3 regions of the Streptomyces sp. NPDC088252 genome follow, and region 2 is predicted to be linked to each of the others. Evidence: riboswitches for the same ligand, from Rfam matches in the RefSeq annotation. Region 2 holds a riboswitch; each other region holds the start of a gene.
What was found. Region 2 has a riboswitch for thiamine pyrophosphate ahead of thiC (phosphomethylpyrimidine synthase ThiC). Riboswitches for the same ligand answer to the same signal wherever they lie in the genome.
Positions count from the first base shown of each region.

Region 1 (7,544 bases), on a different contig from region 2:
CCGCGTCCACGGACTGCAGGGCACGGTAGAAGTCCAGGCCATGGCCCCCGGGAGTGTCCAGCGAGCGTTCCACCAGTACCCCGAGCGGCAGCAGTATCAGCAGCAGCACGGTCAGCAGCACCCCGCCGAGGAGCGACCACTGCCCGGCGCCGCGCGGCCTGCGGGCGGTCTGTGCCGGGTCGACCAGCTTCAGCGCGGTCTCCCTGCGCCGTACGGTCCACGCGTGCACGGCGAGGATCGCTCCGACGGCGGCGAACTGCACCAGCGTCAGTACGGCGGCCGTCGGCAGGGCGAGCAGTTGGGCGGTCTGCCGGTAGATCTCCACCTCCAGCGTGGCGTACCCCGGACCGCCGAGGATCTGCACGACCCCGAAGGAGGTGAAGGTGAAGAGGAAGACCATCAGCCCGGCGGCGGCCACGGCGGGTGCCAGGGCGGGCAGGGTGACCCGTCGCCAGGCGGCGAACCGTCCGGCGCCCAGTACCCGGGCGGCCTCCTCCTGCCGCGGGTCGAGCTGTGACCACAGCCCGCCCACGGTCCGTACGACCACCGCGTAGTTGAAGAAGACATGGGCGAGCAGAATCGCCCAGACCGTGGTGTCGAGCCGTACGCCCCAGAGCTGGTCGAGGAACCCGCCGCGCCCGAGCAGCGCCAGGAAGGCCGTCCCGACGACGACGGTGGGCAGGACGAACGGAATGGTGACGACCGCCCGCAGCAGTTGTTTGCCGGGGAAGTCGAGACGGGCGAAGACATAGGCGCCGGGCAACGCGATCAGCAGGGTCAGCGCGGTCGAGGCGAGCGCCTGCCAGGTGGTGAACCAGAGGACGTCACGGATGTCCGGCCGGGTCAGCACTTCGCCGATCCGGCCGAACTGCCAGACGCCGTCGGCCTTCAGCCCGCGGCCGACGATGGCGGTGACGGGGTAGGCGAAGAACAGCGCGAAGAACGCGACGGGCACGGCCATCAGACCGAGCCGCACCGCGTTCCCGCGCCACGCCTTCGCGCGCACCGGGTCCACGCGCCCGAAGCGGCCGCGCGGCTCCTCGCCACGCGTCCGCTGCTCGTCCCCCTCGGGCGCGCCCTTCCCGCCCGCGTCCGATCCGCGTACGGGAGTCTTCGCTACTTCACTACGAGCGAGGACCACGACTGGACCCACTGCTCACGGTTCTTGGAGATCCGATCAGGGGCAAGAGTCGTCGGCCTGTCGACCCTCGCACCGAACTTCGTGAAGAGCTCGGGCAGTTTCGCACCCTCGGTGACCGGGTTCACGAACATGTTGAGCGGCATGTCCTCCTGGAACCGCTTGCTGATCAGGAAGTCCAGCAGGGCCTTGCCGCCCGCCTCGTTCTTCGCACCGTTCAGCAGACCGGCGAACTCTATCTGGCGGAAGCAGGTCCCGGTGGCGACGCCGGTGGGGGCCTCGGCCGGCTGCGGCTTCGCGTAGAGCACCTCGACGGGCGGGCTGGAGGCGTACGAGACGACCAGCGGCCGGTCGGCCTTCGCCTTCCGGCCGCCCGCGGAGCCGGAGAACTCCTCGTTGTAGGCCTGCTCCCAGCCGTCGACGACCTTGACGCCGTTGCTCTTCAGCTTCTTCCAGTAGTCCTGGTAGCCCTTGTCGCCGTAAGTGGCGACGGTGCCGAGGAGAAAGCCGAGGCCGGGCGATGAGGTCGCGGCGTTCTCGGTGACGAGGAGGTTCTTGTACGCGGGCTTCGCCAGGTCGTCGAAGGAACGCGGCGGTGCCAGCTTCTTGTCGGCGAAGTACTTCTTGTCGTAGTTGACGCAGATGTCGCCGGTGTCGATCGGGGTGACCCGGTGCCCGGCGCCGTCCAGCCGCGTGTCGGCCGCCACCCGGTCGATGCCCTTCGCCTCGTACGGCGTGAAGAGCCCGCTGTCCAGGGCACGGGAGAGCAAGGTGTTGTCGACGCCGAAGAACACGTCGCCGCGCGGGGAACCCTTGGTCAGGATCTCCTGGTTGAGCGCGACACCGGCGTCGCCGCTCTTCAGCACCTTGACGGTGTAGCCGGTCTCCTTGGTGAACTCCTTCAGCACGTCCGGGGAGGCGTTGAAGGAGTCGTGGCTGACGAGCGTCACGGTCTTCGAGCCGGAGCCCTTCGTGCCGCCGGAACCGGAGGCGGACTTGTCGGAACTCCCGCATCCGGCCAGCGCCGTGACGCCGAGCGCGGCAGCGGCAGCAGTCGCCGCGAGCTGCTTGGTTCTGCGTGTGGTGCTCATTGTGGATTCCTCCTGGGTTTTGGCCAGGAAGAGACGCGGCCCCGCCCGCGCAATGCGGGCAGGGCGCAACAGCATGAGTTGATGACCGAACTTCCTACCCGGAATGACCCGGGCGAGGTTCAGAGGGTCTGCGGACGACCTGTCCTCGGTGCCGCACTCTCAGCGCTGTGGCGCTCCCCTGTCGGAATATGAAGTTGATTTCAGGCCCAGGTTACACGGGCCGTCCCGGCCTCAGCGCTCGGCCGCCGCCAGCTGTCCACAGGCTCCGTCGATCTCCTGGCCGCGGGTGTCCCGCACCGTCACCGGCACCCCGTGGGCCGCGATCGCCTCGACGAAGGCCTTCTCGTCCTCGGGCCGCGAGGCGGTCCACTTGGAGCCGGGCGTCGGGTTCAGCGGGATCAGATTGACGTGCACCCGCTTGCCCTTGAGGAGCCGGCCGAGCAGATCACCGCGCCACGCCTGGTCGTTGATGTCCCGGATCAACGCGTACTCGATGGAGACCCGGCGACCGGACTTCTCCGCGTACTCCCACGCCGCGTCCAGCACCTCGCGCACCTTCCACCGCGTGTTCACGGGGACGAGCGTGTCGCGCAGTTCGTCGTCCGGCGCGTGCAGGGACACGGCGAGACGGCACTTGAAACCCTCGTCGGCGAAGCGCAGCATCGCGGGCACCAGACCCACGGTGGAGACGGTGATCCCGCGCTGCGAGAGCCCCAGGCCGTCCGGCTCCGGGTCGGTCAGGCGACGGATCGCGCCGACCACCCGGTTGTAGTTGGCGAGCGGTTCACCCATGCCCATGAAGACGATGTTGGAGAGCCGTGCCGGGCCTCCGGGGACCTCCCCGTCGCGCAGGGCCCGCATGCCGTCCACGATCTGGTGAACGATCTCGGCGGTCGACAGATTGCGGTCGAGACCGGCCTGTCCCGTCGCGCAGAACGGACAGTTCATCCCGCATCCCGCCTGGGACGAGATGCACATCGTCACCCGCTCCGGGTAGCGCATCAGGACGGACTCGACGAGCGTCCCGTCGTGCAGCTTCCACAGCGTCTTACGGGTGGTGTCGTCGTCACAGCTGATGTGGCGGACCACGGACATCAGGTCGGGGAACATCGCCTCGGCGAGCTTGTCCCTCGAACCGGCCGGGATGTTGGTCCACTCGGCCGGGTCGCGCGCGTACCGCGCGAAGTAGTGCTGCGAGAGCTGCTGGGCGCGGAACGGCTTCTCGCCGATCGCGGCGACCGCTTCCTTGCGCTCGGCGGGCGTGAGGTCGGCGAGGTGCCGCGGCGGCTTCTTGGCTCCGCGGGGCGCGACGAAAGTGAGTTCTCCGGGCTTAGGCATGGTCCATCCAGTGTCGCAGACGCAACGATGAGGGCCCGCCGCCCTGTGGACGACGGACCCTCACGCATGAATGCCCAGGTCAGGACGGTGGATCTCGCAGATCAGCCGGAACCCACGAACAGCACCAGCAGCAGCCAGACCACCGGGGCGGTCGGCAGGAGCGAGTCCAGCCGGTCCATGATGCCGCCGTGCCCCGGCAGCAGCGTGCCCATGTCCTTGATGCCGAGGTCCCGCTTGATCATCGACTCGCCCAGGTCGCCGAGGGTGGCGCTGACCGCGACCGCGAGCCCCAGCACCAGCCCCTGCCACCAGGAACCGCCGTCGATCAGGAACTGCATGCACAGCGCCCCGGCGACCATCGCGAAGGCGATGGCCCCGAACAGCCCCTCGCGGGTCTTTCCGGGGCTGATGCGCGGCGCGAGCTTGTGCTTCCCGAAGCGCCAGCCGACGGCGTACGCGCCCGTGTCGCTGACCACGGTCAGCAGCAGGAAGGTGAGCACCCGCTGCGGCCCGTCGTCCGCGGTCAGGAGCATCGCGACGAAGGTCGCCAGGAACGGCACGTAGAACGCGGCGAACACACCGGCCGTGACGTCCTTGAGGTAGCCCTCCGGCGGCTCGGTCATCCGCCAGACGAGCACCGCGAGCGCGGTCAGCGCCATCGCCACCCAGGCACCCTCGGCGCCCCGGGCGTACCCGGCCACCACCATCGCCGCGCCACCGACCGCAAGCGGAACGAGCGGCGCCTTGATGCCCTTGCGCTCCTCCAGCCGCGAGGTGAGCTCCCAGAGCCCCACGACGACGGCGACGGCGATCACACCGACGAAGACGGCCTTCACGATGAACAGCGAGGCGACGATGACGGCGCCGAGCCCCACACCGACCCCTATGGCGGCTCGCAGATCACGGCCCGCACGTTTCTTCTGCGGGGGCGGTGGCGCGGTGGACATGGGCTCCTGCGGCTTCTCGTCACGGAACAGGGGGCCACCGCTCAGGCGTGCGGCCCCCTGGCCCCGGTCATCAGGGTCGTCAGCGTCTCTACCTGCGTCGGGAACGTCCGGCACGACGGGCATGGGCCGAGTCTGCTGGGCGTCATGCACATCGTATGCAGGACCCGCCGGGGCGGCCTGCATCTCGGGCGCACCCCAGCGACCGGCTCCCTGTGGGGCGCCCCGGGAAGAGTCGTTCATCAGACTTCGAGCAGCTCGGCTTCCTTGTGCTTGAGCAGCTCGTCGACCTGTGCGACGTACTTCGCGGTGGTGTCGTCGAGCTCCTTCTCCGCGCGACGCACCTCGTCCTCGCCGGACTCCTTGTCCTTGACCAGCTTGTCGAGGGTCTCCTTGGCCTTGCGGCGCACGGCCCGGATGGAGATCTTCGAGTCCTCGGCCTTCGACTTCGCGACCTTGATGTAGTCGCGACGACGCTCCTCGGTGAGCTCCGGGAAGGTGACCCGGATGATATTGCCGTCGTTGCTCGGGTTGACGCCCAGGTCCGAGTCACGGATGGCCTGCTCGATGTTGCGCAGCGCGCTCTTGTCGAACGGCGTCACGACGGCCATGCGCGGCTCGGGCACCGAGAACGAGGCGAGCTGGTTGATCGGGGTCAGCGCGCCGTAGTAGTCGGCGACGATCTTGTTGAACATCGCCGGGTGCGCACGGCCGGTACGGATCGCGGCGAAGTCTTCCTTCGCGACGACGACGGCCTTCTCCATCTTCTCCTCGGCCTCAAGGAGGGTTTCTTCGATCACCACGTGCTCCTGCGTGTCTTGAGTGGGCCCGGCTGCTCGGGCCCGGCGGGTCCTGCGTCGCGTCCTCACCTGCACGGTGTCCGACCGGCAGGCCGTTGTCCATCCTTCGGGACCTGTACCGGTGTGTTCCCGGCAGGCCCCGGACCCTCCCGTCGCTTCCCGGGAAGGTCCCCCGGTTCTCAGGTCCGGGTGCCCTGGTCACTCACGAGCGTGCCGATCTTCTCACCCTTGACCGCACGGGCGATATTGCCCGTCGCGGTCAGCTCGAACACGAGGATCGGCAGCTGGTTGTCGCGGCAGAGCGTGATGGCGGTGGCGTCGGCGATCTTGAGATCGCGGGCGAGCACCTCGCTGTACTCGAGCGCGTCGAACTTCACCGCGTCGGGGTTGGTCTTCGGGTCGGAGTCGTAGACCCCGTCCACCCCGTTCTTGCCCATCAGCAGCCCCTGGGCGTCGATCTCCAGGGCGCGCTGGGCGGCAGTGGTGTCGGTGGAGAAGTACGGCATCCCCATACCGGCGCCGAAGATGACGACGCGGCCCTTCTCCAGGTGGCGCACGGCGCGCAGCGGGATGTACGGCTCCGCGACCTGCCCCATGGTGATGGCGGTCTGCACGCGTGAGTCGATGCCTTCCTTCTCCAGGAAGTCCTGGAGAGCCAGGCAGTTCATGACCGTGCCGAGCATGCCCATGTAGTCGGACCGGGCCCGGTCCATGCCGCGCTGCTGGAGCTCGGCACCGCGGAAGAAGTTGCCGCCGCCGATGACGACCGCGATTTCCGCACCGTCGCGGACGACTGCCGCGATTTCCCGGGCGATGGCGTGCACGACGTCGGGGTCGACACCGAGACCCCCGCCGCCGGCGAACGCCTCTCCGGACAGCTTCAGCATGAAGCGTCCGGGCACCTTGCCGTCGTCGCGCTTGTGGTCACCTTTTGCGGCGTCCGCGCCCTTGTTCATGGAGATTCTCCTCGTGCACATACGAAGAAGGCCATTGCCGGTGGGTCTGGTGTTCCCCTGCGGCAATGGCCTCCTCGTCAGATCTGCGGTCGTACGGCATGTGTGCGGCCGACGACTGCACTAGACCCTATCGGGGTCCACCGTTGTTCGCGGACGGACTCAGATGCCGACCTTGATGCGCGAGAAGCGCTTCAGGGTGACACCGGCCTCGTCCAGAACCTTCTGGACGGACTTCTTGTTGTCCTTGGCGAACGCCTGCTCCAGGACGACGACCTCCTTGAAGAAGCCGTTGACGCGACCCTCGACGATCTTCGGAAGGGCGGCCTCGGGCTTGCCCTCCTCGCGAGAGGTGGCCTCGGCGACACGACGCTCGTTCTCGACCGTCTCGGCCGGGACCTCGTCACGGTTGAGGTACTTCGGGGCGAAGGCGGCGATGTGCTGCGCGACGTCCTTGGCGACCTCGGCGTTCTCCTTGTCGAGCTCGACCAGGACACCGACCTGCGGCGGGAGGTCGGGCATCGTGCGGTGCATGTACGCAGCCACGTAACCACCGGTGAACTGCGCGAAGCGGTCCAGAACGATCTTCTCACCGAGGTTGGCGTTGGCCTCGTCGACGTACGCCTGGACGGTCTTGCCGGCCTCGATCTCGGAGGCGAGCAGCGCGGCCAGGTCGGCCGGCGAGGTCGCGGCGACGTGGGCGGCGAGCGTGTTGGCGACGGTCTGGAACTTCTCGCCCTTGGCGACGAAGTCCGTCTCGCACTTCAGCTCGAGCAGGACGCCGGAGGTCTTGTCCTCGGAGATGAGGGAGACGACGGCACCGTTCTCGGCAGAACGGCCCTCGCGCTTGGCGACGCCCTTCTGACCCTTGATACGGAGCTCCTCGACGGCCTTGTCGACGTTGCCGTCGGCCTCGTCGAGCGCCTTCTTGCAGTCCATCATGCCGGCGCCGGTCAGCTCGCGGAGCTTCTTGACGTCAGCGGCGGTGTAGTTCGCCATGAGTCTGTGTTTCTCTCTCGAAGTCTGAAAGATCTACGGGTGAACGGCGGGGGCGGTGCCCGTGGCACCGGCCCCGCCGTCATTCAGCCGTGACGGAGGTTGTCAGGCCTGCTCGGCGTCCGCGGCCGGGGCCTCGGCGGCGGGGGCCTCGGCAGCGGCCTCGGCCGGCGTCTCGGCGGCGTCCGCGACCTTCTCGGTCTCGGCAGAGGTCTGCACCTCGGTGTCGGCCTTCTTGTCGCCCTCGAGCAGGTCGCGCTCCCACTCGGCGAGCGGCTCACCGG
Region 1 is NZ_JBIURS010000015.1:43,327-50,870, forward strand. Features, by position in the region: gene ACIOHC_RS27485 (ABC transporter permease) at 1-961, opposite strand, end outside; gene ACIOHC_RS27490 (thiamine ABC transporter substrate-binding protein) at 1,117-2,229, opposite strand; TPP riboswitch at 2,303-2,419, opposite strand; gene rlmN (23S rRNA (adenine(2503)-C(2))-methyltransferase RlmN) at 2,461-3,567, opposite strand; gene ACIOHC_RS27500 (phosphatidate cytidylyltransferase) at 3,669-4,754, opposite strand; gene frr (ribosome recycling factor) at 4,754-5,311, opposite strand; gene pyrH (UMP kinase) at 5,491-6,267, opposite strand; gene tsf (translation elongation factor Ts) at 6,427-7,263, opposite strand; gene rpsB (30S ribosomal protein S2) at 7,366-7,544, opposite strand, start outside.
Region 1: it holds a riboswitch for thiamine pyrophosphate, as region 2 does, so the genes downstream of both, ACIOHC_RS27490 (thiamine ABC transporter substrate-binding protein) here and thiC (phosphomethylpyrimidine synthase ThiC) in region 2, are expected to answer to the same signal.

Region 2 (7,544 bases):
GGGCCATGAAGGCATTCAGACTGGACGAACTGGAGGCGGAGCGGGCCGCCAACAACGGCGCGTACCTGCAGTTCGTGAAGGAACGCAACATGTCCGTCGGCCTGTATGCGCTGGACGCCGGTGAACTGGACACGCAGCAGCCGCACAAGGAGGACGAGGTCTACTTCGTCGTCAGTGGCCGCGCCTCGATCACGGTCGGCATGGAAACCACGCAGGTGGGCAGAGGAAGCGTGGTGTACGTGCCCGCCGGTGTGGCCCACAAGTTCCACCACATCACCGAGGACCTGCGGGTCATGGTTGTCTTCTCCCCGCCGGAGAGCTGAGCCCGCTCCTACGGAGGGCCGGACTCCGGTCTCAGGGGTCCCTAGGGGGTCGATCAGGGGACTTCAAGGGCTGCGGAACCCCCGCCGGCCCCCTCCGCGCCTCTAGCATCGAAAGCAGGAACTCACAGAGACGAGGTAAGGACGATGGCGGTGCGGGAGATATTCGCTGGGATGCCCTGGTGGGTGAAGTGGATCGCGGTGCCGGTCATCGCGATCGTCGTGTTCGGCGGTCTGATCGCCAGCGTGGTCGGGTTCGTGATCGGCCTGCTCTTCAAGGTTCTGGTCTTCGTGATCCTGGTCGGAGGACTCGTCTTCGTCGTACGCAAGTTCATGTCGTCCTCCTCCTCGCGCGGCGACTGGTAGGAAGATCGGAAACCGGGCGGAGGATTAGCCCAGCTGAGCTAAGTACAAGACGAAACGACACTTCTGGCGGATACGGCGGATATGGTGGAAATCCGCTGCCGCCACCTGGGAATTGACTGTTCGTCACCACTCTGGCCAGTGGTTTGTACGGCGTTCGGTCTCCGGACCCCAGACATGCGGCGGTTCGTGGGGGCGGCCCCCACAGGCGGGCTGACAGTCCGTCACCATGCCTGGGGGTGACCGTTGACCACGGCATCGAGCACTGCTGTCCCGACGCTGATCGGTTCGGTACAGCGAGCGCTGAGGCTGCTGGAAGCTGTGGGCGCCCATCGAGACGGGGCGCCCGCGAAGCAGCTGGCCAGGGAAGCGGGTCTTCCCCTTCCCACCGCCTACCACCTGCTGCGCACCCTGACCCATGAGGGCTATCTGCGCCGGGAGAGCGGCGTCTTCCTCTTCGGCGCCGCCGCGGAGCGCCTGGTCGGCCGGGGAGCGCTGCGGAATCGTCGCAGCCGGATGACGGAGTCGCTGAGCCGCTGGCGCGACACCATCGGCGCACCGGTGTACTGCGCCGTCTACCGCGAGGGCGAGATCGAACTCGTCGCGGTCGCCGACGACCCCGCCACACCCGCGGTGGACGAGTGGGCATCCTTCCGGGAGACCGGCCACGCCCATGCGATCGGCCAGTGTCTGCTGAGCCGGCTCGACGAGAGGGCCCGCGAGGATCATCTGGACCGGCACCCGGTGCGGCCGCTGACCCGCTATTCGGTGCGGGACCGCGCGGCGCTTCTGGAGCGCTTGCGGTCGTTGGAACGAATGGAACCTGTCATCGAACGACAGGAGTACGCCCTGGGGACGGTCTGTGCGGCCATCCCGATCGCCGCCGGTTTCACCGCCGCAGCGATGGCGATTTCCGTACCCCTGGAGCAAGAAGATCGGTTGCTCCCCGCAGTCGAACAACTACGTTGCGAAGTGGCCAGCCTCTTGCGCTCGTTCGTGTTCTCTATCAGTATCTGAAAAATCACTCCTTGTGATCTGCTATCGCGTGCACCACGATGGCGTCAATAGGGCCACGGGGGATCATTCCTGGCCAGATTCATCTACTGCGGGGTTGAACGATGCGCGAGTCGGTTCAAGCTGAGGTCATGATGAGCTTCCTCGTTTCCGAGGAGCTCTCTTTTAGGATCCCGGTGGAGCTCCGGTACGAAGTCTGCGATCCATATGCGATCCGGATGACCTTCCATCTGCCCGGCGACGCCCCCGTCACCTGGGCATTCGGCCGTGAGCTGCTGCTCGACGGCCTCAACAGCCCCAGTGGGGACGGCGATGTGCACATCGGGCCCACGGAGCCCGAAGGGTTGTCCGATGTACACATCCGTCTCCAGGTGGGCACGGATCGCGCCCTCTTCAGGGCCGGTACGGCGCCGCTCGTGGCCTTTCTCGACCGCACCGACAAACTCGTGCCTCTCGGGCAGGAGTGCACGCTGGGTGACTTCGAGGGCAATCTGGAAGAGGCTCTGGGCCGGATCCTCACTGAGGAACAGAACGCCGGCTGAAGAGCGCGGCGCCGCAGGTCGGCCCGCCGGTCGAACACGACACCCGCCGAATGGGTGAATCGCTCTCCGTGTGGAGGCGTTCAAGCCCTCGCCCTTCGACGGCGGCCCTTCCCGGTCCGTACGGGTGCTGGAGCTACGGCTTCCGCGCCGAGCCCCGTGCGGTCCGCGGAGACGACCAGCGCGGCGAGCACGGTCGTCACCGGTACCGAGGCGACCAGTCCGATCGAGCCGACCAGCGTTCGTACGATCTCCTCCGCCACCAGTTCGCTGTTGGCCACCGTCCCCACGCTGCTCCGGGCGATCGAGAACAGCAGCAGCAGCGGCAGCGCGGCACCCGCGTAGGCCAGCACCAGCGTATTGACGACCGAGGCGATGTGATCGCGCCCGATCCTGATCCCTGCCCGGTAGAGACCCCGCGCACCCATCGTCGGGTTCGCCTGGTGCAGTTCCCAGACCGCTGATGTCTGGGTGACCGTCACATCGTCGAGCACCCCGAGCGAGCCGATGATCACACCGGCCAGCAGTAGACCGCTCATGTCGATGTGCGGGTACAGGCCGTGGATGAGGCCGGTGCTGTCATCGGTGTTGCCGGTCAGGGCGGCCCAGCCGATGAAGAGTGATCCGAGCAGCCCGATCAGCAGCAGGGAGATCAGGGTGCCGATGACGGCGACCGAGGTGCGGGCGGTCAGGCCGTGGCACATGTAGAGCGCGATCAGCATGATCGCACTGGCCCCGATCACTGCGACGAGCAGTGGATTCGAGCCCTGGAGGACGGCCGGGAGGATGAACAGGGTCAGCACGGCGAACGACACGGCGAGCGCGACCAGTGCCATCACGCCGCGCATCCTGCCCACCGCGACCACCACCAGGGCGAAGATCCCGGCCAGCAGCGTCATCGGGAACTTCCGGTTCACATCCGTCACCGAGTACTGCAGATCACGGGGGGCGTCGGGGGCGTACGCCACGACCACTCCCTGTCCCTCGCGCAACTGACGCGGTGCGTCGGGCTGGACGATCTCGAGGAAAGTCCGGCCCGTGTCATGACCGGTCGTCACTTCGACGGTGGCTTTCTCGCACAACCCCGCCCCGTTCCCCGGCGGCGTCGTGGTGTCGCCACTGGTGGGCATCTGGGCGGCGTTCACTTCCTTGCAGTCCACCTTGTCGATCCTCACCACCTTGGCCTGCTGGGTCTGCCGGTCGAAACCGACACCGGTCCGCTCGTGCGAGGGCGCACCTCCCGGCCAGAGCGCCACCAGGCCGACGACGACCGCGGTGGCGAACGGGATCAGTACGGCGGCGATGACCTTGCGCAGATGCTTGGAGACGGGCGCTGCAGGGCCGTGGCCGTGGGAATGGCCGTGCTGATGGCCCTGCGGGTCGGGGTCGTGCTGGGGGGACGTCACCGGCCGATCATCGCAAGAAGGAAAGGGCCCTCTGTTCATTCCGCCGGACAGGGCGCTAGCGTGGGGGGACCTTTGCACACGCGGGAGCTCGGAGCACCGGGCTGAGAGGGCGCTGATATCCGTACATCTGTACGGGACAGGCTGCGCCGACCGCCGAACCTGTTACCGGGTAATGCCGGCGTAGGGAGTAGGTCTCATGACCACATCGGACGCACGCACGCCTGCCTCGAACCAGAGCGACGAGGCCGGGAAGTCCATCGGCTGGCACAAGGGGTACGTCCAGGGCTCACGCCCGGACCTCCGGGTGCCGGTCCGTCAGGTGCACCTCACCAACGGCAAGGACGTGACGTTGTACGACACGTCGGGGCCGTACACCGATCCCACCACCGAGACCGATGTCCGTCGCGGTCTCGCACCGCTGCGGGAGAACTGGATCATCGCGCGCGGCGACACCGAGGAGTACCCGGGCCGCCCGGCCCGCCCCGAGGACGACGGGCTCAAGCACACCTCGCCGCGTGGCGGGCTGCGCAACCTCGACGCCGTCTTCCCCGGCCGCCCGCGGCTGCCCCGCCGCAGCCGGGACGGCCGGCCGGTCACCCAGCTCGCGTACGCCCGCCGGGGCGAGATCACTCCGGAGATGGAGTACGTGGCGATCCGGGAGGACGTCGAACCAGAGGTGGTGCGCGAAGAGATCGCCGCGGGCCGGGCCGTGCTGCCGGCCAATGTCAACCATCCCGAGACCGAGCCGATGATCATCGGCAAGCGGTTCCTGGTGAAGGTCAATGCAAACATCGGCAACTCCGCGGTGACGTCCTCCATCGAGGAGGAGGTGGAGAAGATGACATGGGCGACGCGTTGGGGCGCCGACACGGTCATGGACCTTTCCACCGGACGCAACATTCACACCACCCGTGAGTGGGTTCTGCGCAACTCCCCCGTGCCGATCGGCACCGTCCCCCTCTACCAGGCCCTCGAAAAGGTCGACGGCAGGGCCGAGGAGCTGACCTGGGAGATCTACAAGGACACTGTCATCGAGCAGGCCGAGCAGGGCGTCGACTACATGACGGTCCACGCCGGCGTGCGCCTGCTGTACGTTCCGCTGACCGCCCGCCGCAAGACCGGCATCGTCTCCCGCGGCGGCTCGATCATGGCGGCGTGGTGCCTCGCGCACCACAAGGAGTCGTTCCTGTACGAGCACTTCGAGGAGCTCTGCGAGATCCTCGCCACGTACGACGTGACGTACTCGCTGGGCGACGGGCTGCGCCCCGGGTCGATCGCCGACGCCAACGACGAGGCCCAGTTCGCCGAACTGCGCACGCTCGGTGAGCTGAACACGATCGCCAAGCGGTTCGGCGTGCAGACCATGATCGAGGGGCCGGGCCATGTCCCGATGCACAAGATCAAGGAGAACATCGACCTGCAGCAGGAGATCTGCGAGGAGGCGCCGTTCTACACGCTCGGCCCGCTGACCACCGATGTCGCTCCGGCGTACGACCACATCACCTCGGGCATCGGCGCGGCGATGATCGCCTGGTGGGGCACGGCGATGCTCTGCTGCGTCACGCCCAAGGAGCACCTGGGCCTGCCCAACCGGGACGATGTGAAGACCGGCGTCATCACGTACAAGATCGCGGCCCATGCGGCGGACCTCGCCAAGGGGCATCCGGGGGCGCAGGACTGGGACGACGCGCTCTCCGACGCCCGCTTCGAATTCCGCTGGGAGGACCAGTTCAACCTGGCTCTCGACCCGGTCACGGCAAGGGAGTTCCATGACGAGACGCTGCCGGCCGAGCCTGCGAAGACGGCGCACTTCTGCTCGATGTGCGGCCCGAAGTTCTGCTCGATGAAGATCTCCCAGGACATCCGTCGTGAACACGGCGGTTCCCAGGCCGAGATCGACGCGGGCATGGCGGAGAAGTCCAGGGAATTCGCGGCGGCGGGCAACCGCGTCTATCTGCCGATCGCGGACTGAGCCCGTCGCACGGCGCCGGGGGTGGCGAAGGTCTTCTCGCGGACTTTCGCCACCCGTCCGCCGCTCTCCGGGCGCGCGGCGGGACCGGGGCGCGGTGGCGTCGGAGAGTCGGCGAACGGGGCGGCGCAGGAGGCGACTGATCATCAGGATCGCGCTGTAGTAAGGGACTTACGGCCTGGTGCACGATAGAGGGTCGATCAGGCCGTTACCGGTGGTCGTCGATACGACCGGACCCGGTCAGTCCGGTTCGTGCTCGGGCCCGCCGAAGTCGGGGCTGGTGAAGTCCGGGCTGGTGAACGTCGGGCGTGGGCCTGCCGCCGGGCCCTCGTCCGGGCTCGTGAAGTCCGGTCTGCTGTAGCCGATCTTCGGGATGCGGTTCGCCGAGCGATGCGGTGTGCGCGACGCGCGGCCGGCCTCGGGGTCGGCGAGCGCGTCCCTGAGGAACGGCAGGATGCCGCGTTCCAGCAGCGCGTGGCGCCATGCCTCCCGGGCGCGTGCCACATCCTCCGGCAGCTCGTCCTCGGCGTCCTCGGAGGGCTGCGACGTCGAGCCGTTGCGCAGCGCGGTGATGAGCAGTCCGACGGCGGCGGCGAGGATCGCGGCGGCCATCACCGCCGCGAAGAACCAGCCCGCGGTGACCATGGTGGAGGCGAAGGACGGCGGCGGGCTGAGCAGTTTCAGCAGATAGCCGGCCAGCAGGAATATGAAGGCGGCGGTGCCGGCGAGCACAGGCGCCAGAACCGTTATGACAGCCCCTATGCCGGCGCCCGACCGGTTCTGACGGCCCGTGCCGGGACCGACACCCGAATCCTCGCCCGCTCCTTCGACCGGTCCACGCAGCTCTTGCCGGGCCTTCACATAGTGCTCGTACTCGGTGGCGGCCGTGGCCGTGATCAGCGCCGTGGCGTCCAGCGCCATGGTGCGCAACTGGACGGCATTGAGCCGCTCGCCGACCGCGGCCAGATCCGGTCGTTCATGTGCGTGGCGCAGTGCGTCGTCGAGGATCCGCTCGTACTCGGGGCGGTCCTCGGTCAGCAGGTGCGGAGCGCTTTTCATGTGCATCCCCCGATGCTCCGTTGGGCCTGAGTACCCGCTCGGGCCGGGCAGTTGGGCGGAAACGGAGGAGAGCCTGCTACTGATACGCCGATGGTAGAGCGCCCACGGCACGGGGTGACAGGGGGTTTCCGGAAATAGGCCCAGTGATCGGCGCGGTCAGGTCGTGGAAGCGTCTTCCCGGAGGAACGTCAGACATGCAGGGGCAGTTGGACGACCAGTAGCTTTCCGGCCATGGTCACTCCGCCGTCCATGGCGATGGCGAGGCCGTCCGCGTAGACGTGCGGCCCTTCGACCACGGGGCCGGAACCGTCCTCTCCGTCCTCCGAGCCGACCTCGCCGAGAAGGTACGGAATGGGGCTGTGACCATGGACGATGCGATGTCCGCCATAGGCCGACATCAGTTCCCGGACGGCCTGTGGACCCGCCTCGTCGCGGAAGGCGAACCGCTTGGTGAGCTTCCGGAACAGGTCCCAGCACTCGTCGGCGTCGTTACGCGTGAGAATGGCGTGCACGGTGTCGTTGACGTCCTCGATGTTGGTGCCGTAGTCGAGGTACGCCGTCGTGTCGGAGTGCATCAGCAGATGCCCGTCCTCCTCGACGATCGCGTCGAGCCGGGACATCCACTGGAGGTGGACATCTTGAAGCCGCTCCATGTCGTTCTTCTGGCCGCCGTTGAGCAGCCAGGCGGCCTGGAAGGTGGCGGTGCCCGCGCCGGAGTTCACCGGGGTGTCGCCGAACCGCTTGGCGCCGATGAGCAGCAGTTCGTGATTGCCCATCAGGGCCTTGCAGTAGCCGCCGGCGGCCGCTGCCTCGGCGGAGAGACGCATCACCAGGTCGATGACGCCGATGCCATCGGGGCCGCGGTCGGTGAAGT
Region 2 is NZ_JBIURS010000002.1:621,852-629,395, forward strand. Features, by position in the region: gene ACIOHC_RS06600 (cupin domain-containing protein) at 6-323, shown strand; gene ACIOHC_RS06605 (DUF5326 family protein) at 474-686, shown strand; gene ACIOHC_RS06610 (helix-turn-helix domain-containing protein) at 930-1,700, shown strand; gene ACIOHC_RS06615 (SsgA family sporulation/cell division regulator) at 1,802-2,239, shown strand; gene ACIOHC_RS06620 (YibE/F family protein) at 2,320-3,642, opposite strand; TPP riboswitch at 3,713-3,846, shown strand; gene thiC (phosphomethylpyrimidine synthase ThiC) at 3,839-5,614, shown strand; gene ACIOHC_RS06630 (hypothetical protein) at 5,852-6,676, opposite strand; gene ACIOHC_RS06635 (metallophosphoesterase) at 6,859-7,544, opposite strand, start outside.

Region 3 (7,544 bases), on a different contig from region 2:
GGCGCGGGCGGCGGGCACCGGCAGGTCGCCCTGGCCGAGATGCAGCACGTCGGAGCCGATGGCGTGGGCGACGTCGGCCCGGTCGTTCACCGCGAGGAGCTTGCCGTGGCGCCTGCAGGCCTCGGCGAGGACGGCCAGGTGTTCGAGCTCCTCGGCCGCTTCCATGCCCTTGTCGCGCAGCTGGACGATGTCCACCCCGCTGGAGAGGACGGCGTCCAGGAAGGCGGGGAGGTCGCCCTGCCGCTTGCGGGCGTCCGTGCACAGATACAGCCGGGCTTCGGACAGCAGCGCGCGAGGCGTGGGCATGGAGCGGTTCCCCCCTGGAGAGCGTCGTGGAGCGGTTGTCGGAACGGTGCTGGGTGCGGGCCGCGCGATACCGCGGGCCCGCACCTCACCTACGGCAGGCGGTCAGACGGCGAGCGCCTGGGCGCGACGCTTCACCTCCGTGCCGCGATTCTCGCTCAGCGCCTGGGCGGGGGTGCCGGGCAGGGTCGGGTCGGGGGTGAAGAGCCATTCCAGCATCTCTTCGTCGGTGAAGCCGTCGTCCCGCAGCAGCGTCAGGGTGCCGGAGAGGCCCTTGACGACCTTGTTGCCCGCGATGAAGGCGGCAGGCACCTGCAGCGCCCGGTTCTCTCCACGTCGTACGGCGATGAGCTGGCCCTCCTTGACCAGCTGCCGCACGCGCGTCACCTCGACATCGAGCATTTCCGCGATGTCGGGGAGGTGGAGCCAGGCAGGGACGAGAGCATCGATCTTTGCGTCAATCTCGGTCACGGGGACAAGCGTGCCATCCCGGACCGACAGTCGGTAGCCGGGCCGACCGTACGGGGGTGCGGGGTACGCCGTCAGGGGGTCGCCGACTTCAGCGGTACGGAGGGATCCGCGACCCGGGCCGGATCGAGCCGCGCCCCCGCCTCGATGAGCCTGCGCCCCTGCGCCAGGTCGCGGGGGCGGCCGACGGCGAGGACCGCGACCAGGACGCCGTCGCGCAGCCAGCACACCGACCAGGAGGGGTCCGCCGGATCGCCGCGCCACAGCAGGGTGTCGGCCGCCGCACAGTGGCCCGCGTACTGCACGAACCGGCCGAACTGCTCGGACCAGAAGTACGGCACGGGGTCGTACGTCTGCGGCGCCGGACCTTCCCCGGCCCCTGCCGCGATGATGTTGGCGGCGGCGGTGCGCGGGCCCTGGAGGGCGTTGTCCCAGTGGTGGACGAGAAGGCGTTCGCCGTATCGGGCGGAGGGGAACGAGGCGCAGTCGCCCACCGCGTACACATCGGGCAGCGAGGTGCGCAGCGCATCGTCGGCGGTCACCGATCCGTCGGGGCCGAGGGCGATGCCGGAACCGGCCAGCCAGGCGGTGGAGGGCCGTGCGCCGATGCCGACGACGACCGCTCCGGCCGGGATCACGCGGCCGTCCGCCAGGATCACGCGGCCGGATTCGATGCGCTCGACCCGGGCCCCGGTGAGGAGTTCGGCGCCGCTCTCGGCGTACCAGGCGGCCATCGGGGCGGCCACCTCGGCGGGCATCGCGCCGGCGAGCGGCCGGTCGGCGGCCTCGACGACGGTGACCTCGCAGCCCGCGGCGCGGGCCGCGGTGGCGAACTCCGCGCCGATCCAGCCCGCTCCGACGACCACGACGCCGTGCCGCTCGTCGAGGACGGGCCGCAGTCGTGCCGCGTCGTCGAGGGTACGCAGCAGATGGACACCGGGAACGCCTTCGGTACCGGGCAGGACGATCGGTTCGGCGCCGGTCGCGACCACCAGCACGTCGTAGGGAACAGGCCCTGACGGCGTGTCCAGCTCGTGCGCCCCGGGCCGCACACCGGTGACTTCGCACCCCAGCCGCAGATCGATGTCCAGTGCCTCGAAGTCGACGTCGAACGCGGAGCCCTCGGCCTCGCCCAGCAGTACCGCCTTGGACAGCGGGGGCCGGTCGTAGGGCTGGTGCGGTTCGGCACCGATCAGGGTGACGGGACCGGTGAAGCCCTGCTCCCGCAGGGCCACCGCCGTCTGTACTCCGGCCATGCCGGCGCCGACGATGACGACACGTCGCCCCGCCCGCCGGTCCGGTCGCTCCGACTGCTGCTGCTCGCTCACCCGTACACCTTAAACATCTGACGTATCGTCAGGAAAGGGGAGTTCCTCCACCGTGCTCGTACCGCTGCCGTTCTGGGACTCCCATTCCCACCGCTCGTCCAGCCGGACCCTGCCGTCCGCGAGGTCGACGACGGTGGAGACACAGTGGCCGGAGGAGGTCGTTCCGTCCTGCTTCAGCTGGACGTAGCGGAAGTCGAGGGTGTCGTCGACGCGCGTACCGACAAGGTGGCCGCGGACCACGTCGCCGCCTGCGTACTCGGCCCAGATCCGGCCGTTCTCCTCGTGGTACGTGAAGCGGGTACGGGTACCGACCTGCCCCGGGGCCTGGTCGGCGACCGGATAGAGGACGAGTCCGTCGAGCGAACGGGCCACGGGGGTTGCTCCCTTACTGGGTCCAGCGGGCGGGGTTTAGGGTGGCCAACGTAAAACACTCGCGGGAGCCCGGACGCACCGGGCTGAGAGGGAGGCTGGGCGGCCTCCGACCGTACGAACCTGATCCGGGTCATGCCGGCGAAGGGAGGGGCTGGACGCCCATGCGTTCTACACGGAACGGAGACGGATCCGACGTCCTCGTCATCGGGGGCGGGATCATCGGTCTGGTGACCGCCTGGCGGGCCGCGCAACGCGGACTGCGCACCGCGGTCGTCGACCCCGAACCGGGAGGCGGGGCCGCCCGGGTGGCGGCCGGCATGCTGGCCGCCGTCACCGAACTCCACTACGGCGAACAGATGCTGCTGGGCCTCAACGTCGCCTCGGCCGCCCGCTATCCCGACTTCGCGGCCGAACTGGAGGCGGCGAGCGGGCGGGAGACCGGCTTCCGCGCCTGCGGCACGCTGGCTGTCGCGCTGGACTCCGACGACCGCGCCCATCTGCGGGAACTGCACGCCCTGCAGCAGCGTTCCGGCCTGGAGTCGGAGTGGCTCACCGGCCGCGAATGCCGGCGCCTGGAGCCGATGCTCGCGCCGGGCGTCCGCGGCGGTCTGCGGGTCGACGGCGACCATCAGATCGATCCCCGTCGGCTGGCCGCCGCTCTGCTGACCGCCTGCGAACGGGCCGGGGTGGTCTTCCACCGCGGATGGGTGGAGCGCCTGACGGTGGTCCGCGACCGGGCCGCCGGAGCCGTCCTCGCCGGGGGCACGGAACTCACCGCCGACCAGGTCGTGCTCGCCGCGGGCAGCCTGAGCGGCAGGCTGCCGGGGCTGCCGGACGAGGTCGTGCCGCCGGTCCGTCCGGTGAAGGGGCAGGTGCTGCGGCTGACGGTGCCCGCCGCGTACGCGCCCTTCCTCACCCGGACGGTCCGGGCCGTGGTCCGGGGCAGCCATGTCTATCTCGTACCGCGTGAGAACGGCGAACTGGTCGTCGGCGCCACCAGCGAGGAGATGGGCTGGGACACCACCGTCACCGCGGGCGGCGTCTACGAACTGCTGCGGGACGCCCACGAACTGGTGCCGGGCATCACCGAACTGCCGCTCACCGAGACCCGTGCCGGTCTGCGCCCCGCCTCCCCCGACAACGCGCCGCTGCTCGGCCCCACCGCCCTGCCCGGCCTCCACCTCGCCACCGGCCACCACCGCAACGGAGTGCTGCTCACCCCCATCACCGGCGACGTCATGGCGGCACTCCTGGCCGACGGCGAGCTGCCCGAGCCGGCCCGCCCCTTCACCCCGTTCCGTTTCTCGCCCGCCGCCCCCGTACGTCAGGAGCAGCCCGCATGACCGAGCCCACACCCCCCTCCATGGCCGCTTCCACGCCCGAGCCCGGCCTCGCGCCCCTGTCCGTGTCCGTGAACGGCGAGGTCCGCCTGCTCGCCGCGGGCACCACTCTGTGCGCCCTCGTCGCCACCCTGACCGCCGCGCACTCCGGCGTAGCGGCCGCCGTCAACGAGACCGTCGTCCCGCGCGGCCAGTGGTCCACCGCCGTACTCGGTGACGGGGACCGCGTCGAGGTCCTGACCGCGGTCCAGGGAGGCTGACCATGTCCGACGACCTCTTCACTCTCGGCGACACCGCCTTCGGCTCCCGGCTGATCATGGGGACCGGCGGGGCACCCAGCCTCGACGTGCTCGAACGGTCGCTGACCGCTTCCGGTACCGAACTGACCACCGTCGCGATGCGCCGCCTCGATCCGACCGTGCAGGGTTCGGTGCTCTCCGTGCTCCGACGGCTCTCCATCCGCGTGCTGCCGAACACGGCGGGCTGCTTCACCGCGGGCGAGGCCGTGCTGACCGCCCGGCTGGCCCGCGAGGCGCTCGGCACCGACTGGATCAAGCTGGAGGTGGTGGCCGACGAGCGGACCCTGCTGCCCGATCCGATCGAGCTGCTGGACGCCGCGGAGACCCTGGTGGACGACGGCTTCACCGTGCTGCCCTACACCAATGACGACCCGGTGCTGGCCCGCAGGCTCCAGGACATGGGGTGCGCGGCGATCATGCCGCTCGGCTCCCCCATCGGCTCCGGCCTCGGCATCCGCAACCCGCACAACTTCCGGCTGATCGTCGAGCAGGCCCAGGTGCCGGTGATCCTCGACGCGGGCGCCGGAACGGCGTCGGACGCGGCGCTCGCGATGGAGCTGGGGTGCGCGGCGGTGATGCTGGCGTCCGCGGTGACCCGGGCGCAGGAACCCGAGCTGATGGCCGCGGCGATGCGGCACGCGGTGGAGGGCGGGAGGCTGGCGTGCCGCGCGGGCCGGATCCCGCGCCGGCACTTCGCCGAGGCTTCGTCACCGGTGGAGGGGCGCGCGGTGCTGGACCCGGAACGTCCGGCGTTCTGATCCGCCGGGACCCACCGCGGCCCGGCGGGGGCGGGGCCGTGCACCGCCAGGACGCCTCGGGGCGCACGTCCCTGTCACGGCTCGGCTGCAGTACTGCCCCGGCTGTGCCCCGGCCCGTGGGTCGTGTCCGTGGCTGCTCGTAGACTCGCATGCGTGGATACGACCCTCCAGGACCCTCTTGTCGGGCAATTGCTCGACGGCCGTTACCGCGTCGATGCCCGCATCGCCGTGGGCGGCATGGCCACGGTCTACCGGGCCGTGGACACCCGGCTCGACCGGGTGCTCGCCCTCAAGGTGATGCACCCGGCGCTCGCCACCGACGCCTCGTTCGTGGAGCGCTTCATCCGTGAGGCCAAGTCCGTGGCCCGGCTGGCGCACCCCAATGTGGTCGCGGTCTTCGACCAGGGTGCCCAGGGGCAGTACGTCTACCTCGCGATGGAGTACGTGGCGGGCTGCACCCTGCGCGACGTACTGCGCGATCGCGGCGCCCTTCAGCCGAGGGCGGCACTGGACATCCTGGAACCGGTTCTCGCCGCCCTCGGCGCCGCGCACCGGGCGGGCTTCGTGCACCGCGACATGAAGCCGGAGAACGTCCTCATAGGGGACGACGGCCGGGTCAAGGTCGCCGACTTCGGGCTCGTCCGGGCCGTGGGCGCCGTCACCAACACCACCGGGTCCGTCCTGGGCACCGTCTCCTACCTCGCCCCCGAGCAGATAGAGCACGGCACGGCGGACACCCGCACCGATGTGTACGCCTGTGGTGTCGTCCTGTACGAAATGCTGACCGGGTCCAAGCCGCACGCCGGTGACACCCCCGCCCAGGTCATCTACCAGCACCTCAACGCGGACGTCCCGGCCCCGTCGGCCGCCGTCGCGGGTCTCCCCGTGGAGCTCGACGACCTGGTGGCGAGCGCCACCGCCCGCGACCCCGAGGTCCGCCCGTTCGACGCGGTGGCATTGCTCGCCGAGACCCGGGAGGCCCGCTCCGGACTCACCGACGCCCAGCTCGACGCCGTCCCGCCGCAGGCCCTCGCCGAGACGCACGACGCCGCCGAGGACCGCACGAGCGTGATCCCCCGGCTGCTCCCGGCCGACCAGGGCGTCGCCCACCACACCAGCCGGCTGGAGATGCCGCCGCCGATATCGACGCCGCCCGCGCCGGGAGGCCGGCGCCTACTCGATCCGCGCCGCTCCCTCATAGCCGCGGTCGTCGCCGTACTGCTGGTGCTGGGGGTCGGCACCGGTGTCTGGTACATCAACTCCGGGCAGTTCACCCGGGTCCCCTCGCTGCTCGGGCAGACCGAGAAGGCCGCCCAGAAGCGGCTCTCGGACGCGGGCCTGGAGCTCAAGGGCGTCAAGCGGGACTACAGCGACACCGTGCCGCGCGGCAAGGTCATCAGCAGCGACCCCGGTTCCGGCGCCCGCATCCGGGGGAACGACGCGGTGACGCTGGTCGTCTCGCGCGGCCCCGAGATCGTGAAGGTGCCCGATGTCCAGGGCCTCGCAGCGGCCGATGCCGAACATGCGCTGGAGAAGGCCGGCCTGGTGCCCGGCATGGTCACCAAGGAGTTCAGCGAGGAGACGGACCGGGGAAAGGTGATCCGTACGGAACCCGAGGCGGGCACCGAGCGCCACCCGGACTCCGCCGTCGCCCTGGTGGTCAGCAAGGGCGCTCCGGTCGATGTCCCCGATGTCACCGGGTTGTCCGTCGAGGACGCCACCGCCGCGCTGGACGAGGAGGGACTGAAGGCCGAGGTACTGCCCGACCGGGTCAATTCCCCCGAGGTCGCGGGCGACATCGCGCATCAGTCACCGGCCGAGGGCAGCCGGGCCGCCGAGGGCGACACCATCACGCTCACGGTCTCCAAGGGACCGCGGATGATCGACGTCCCGGACGTCACCGGTAAGAATCTCGACGACGCCAGGAGCGAGCTGGAGGACGCGGGCTTCGAGGTCAAGGTCGACCGCCCGTTCCTCTCCTTCAGCGACACGATCGCGAGCCAGTCCGTCGACGGCGGCAAGCAGGCCCCCGAGGGCAGCACCATCACCATCAAGACCAAGGGACTCTAGATCCACATGCGCAACCCCGTCGGCGGTCATGTTCCCGTGGCCGGCGGCCTCGCCAAGGTGGGCCTCTCCTACGCCCGCGAGATGGGGGCGGAGGCCGTCCAGGTCTTCGTCGCCAACCCGCGCGGCTGGGCGACGCCCGTCGGCAACCCGGCCCAGGACGAGCAGTTCCGCGCCGAGTGCGCCGCCGGATCCATACCCGCCTACGTCCACGCCCCGTATCTGATCAACTTCGGTTCGCACACCGAGGCCACCGTCGAGAAGTCCGTGGAATCGCTGCGTCACTCGCTGCGCCGGGCCCGTGAGATCGGCGCCCTGGGCGTCGTGGTGCACACCGGTTCGGCGACCGGGGGTCGGCCGCGCGCGCAGGCCCTCGACCAGGTACGCACACACCTGAGGCCGCTCCTGGACGAGCTGACACACGACGACGACCCGTACCTCCTGCTGGAGTCGACCGCCGGGCAGGGGTTCTCGCTCTGCTCGCGGACCTGGGACTTCGGCCCGTACTTCGACGCACTCGATGCCCACCCCAGGCTCGGTGTCTGCCTCGACACCTGCCACATCTACGCGGCGGGACACGATCTGGCGGGCCCCGCAGGCATGCGGCAG
Region 3 is NZ_JBIURS010000013.1:192,462-200,005, reverse strand. Features, by position in the region: gene thiE (thiamine phosphate synthase) at 1-306, opposite strand, end outside; gene ACIOHC_RS26230 (Rv2175c family DNA-binding protein) at 409-774, opposite strand; gene ACIOHC_RS26225 (NAD(P)/FAD-dependent oxidoreductase) at 846-2,099, opposite strand; gene ACIOHC_RS26220 (hypothetical protein) at 2,109-2,471, opposite strand; TPP riboswitch at 2,523-2,635, shown strand; gene thiO (glycine oxidase ThiO) at 2,633-3,814, shown strand; gene thiS (sulfur carrier protein ThiS) at 3,811-4,071, shown strand; gene ACIOHC_RS26205 (thiazole synthase) at 4,074-4,868, shown strand; gene pknB (Stk1 family PASTA domain-containing Ser/Thr kinase) at 5,022-6,938, shown strand; gene ACIOHC_RS26195 (deoxyribonuclease IV) at 6,945-7,544, shown strand, end outside.
Region 3: it holds a riboswitch for thiamine pyrophosphate, as region 2 does, so the genes downstream of both, thiO (glycine oxidase ThiO) here and thiC (phosphomethylpyrimidine synthase ThiC) in region 2, are expected to answer to the same signal.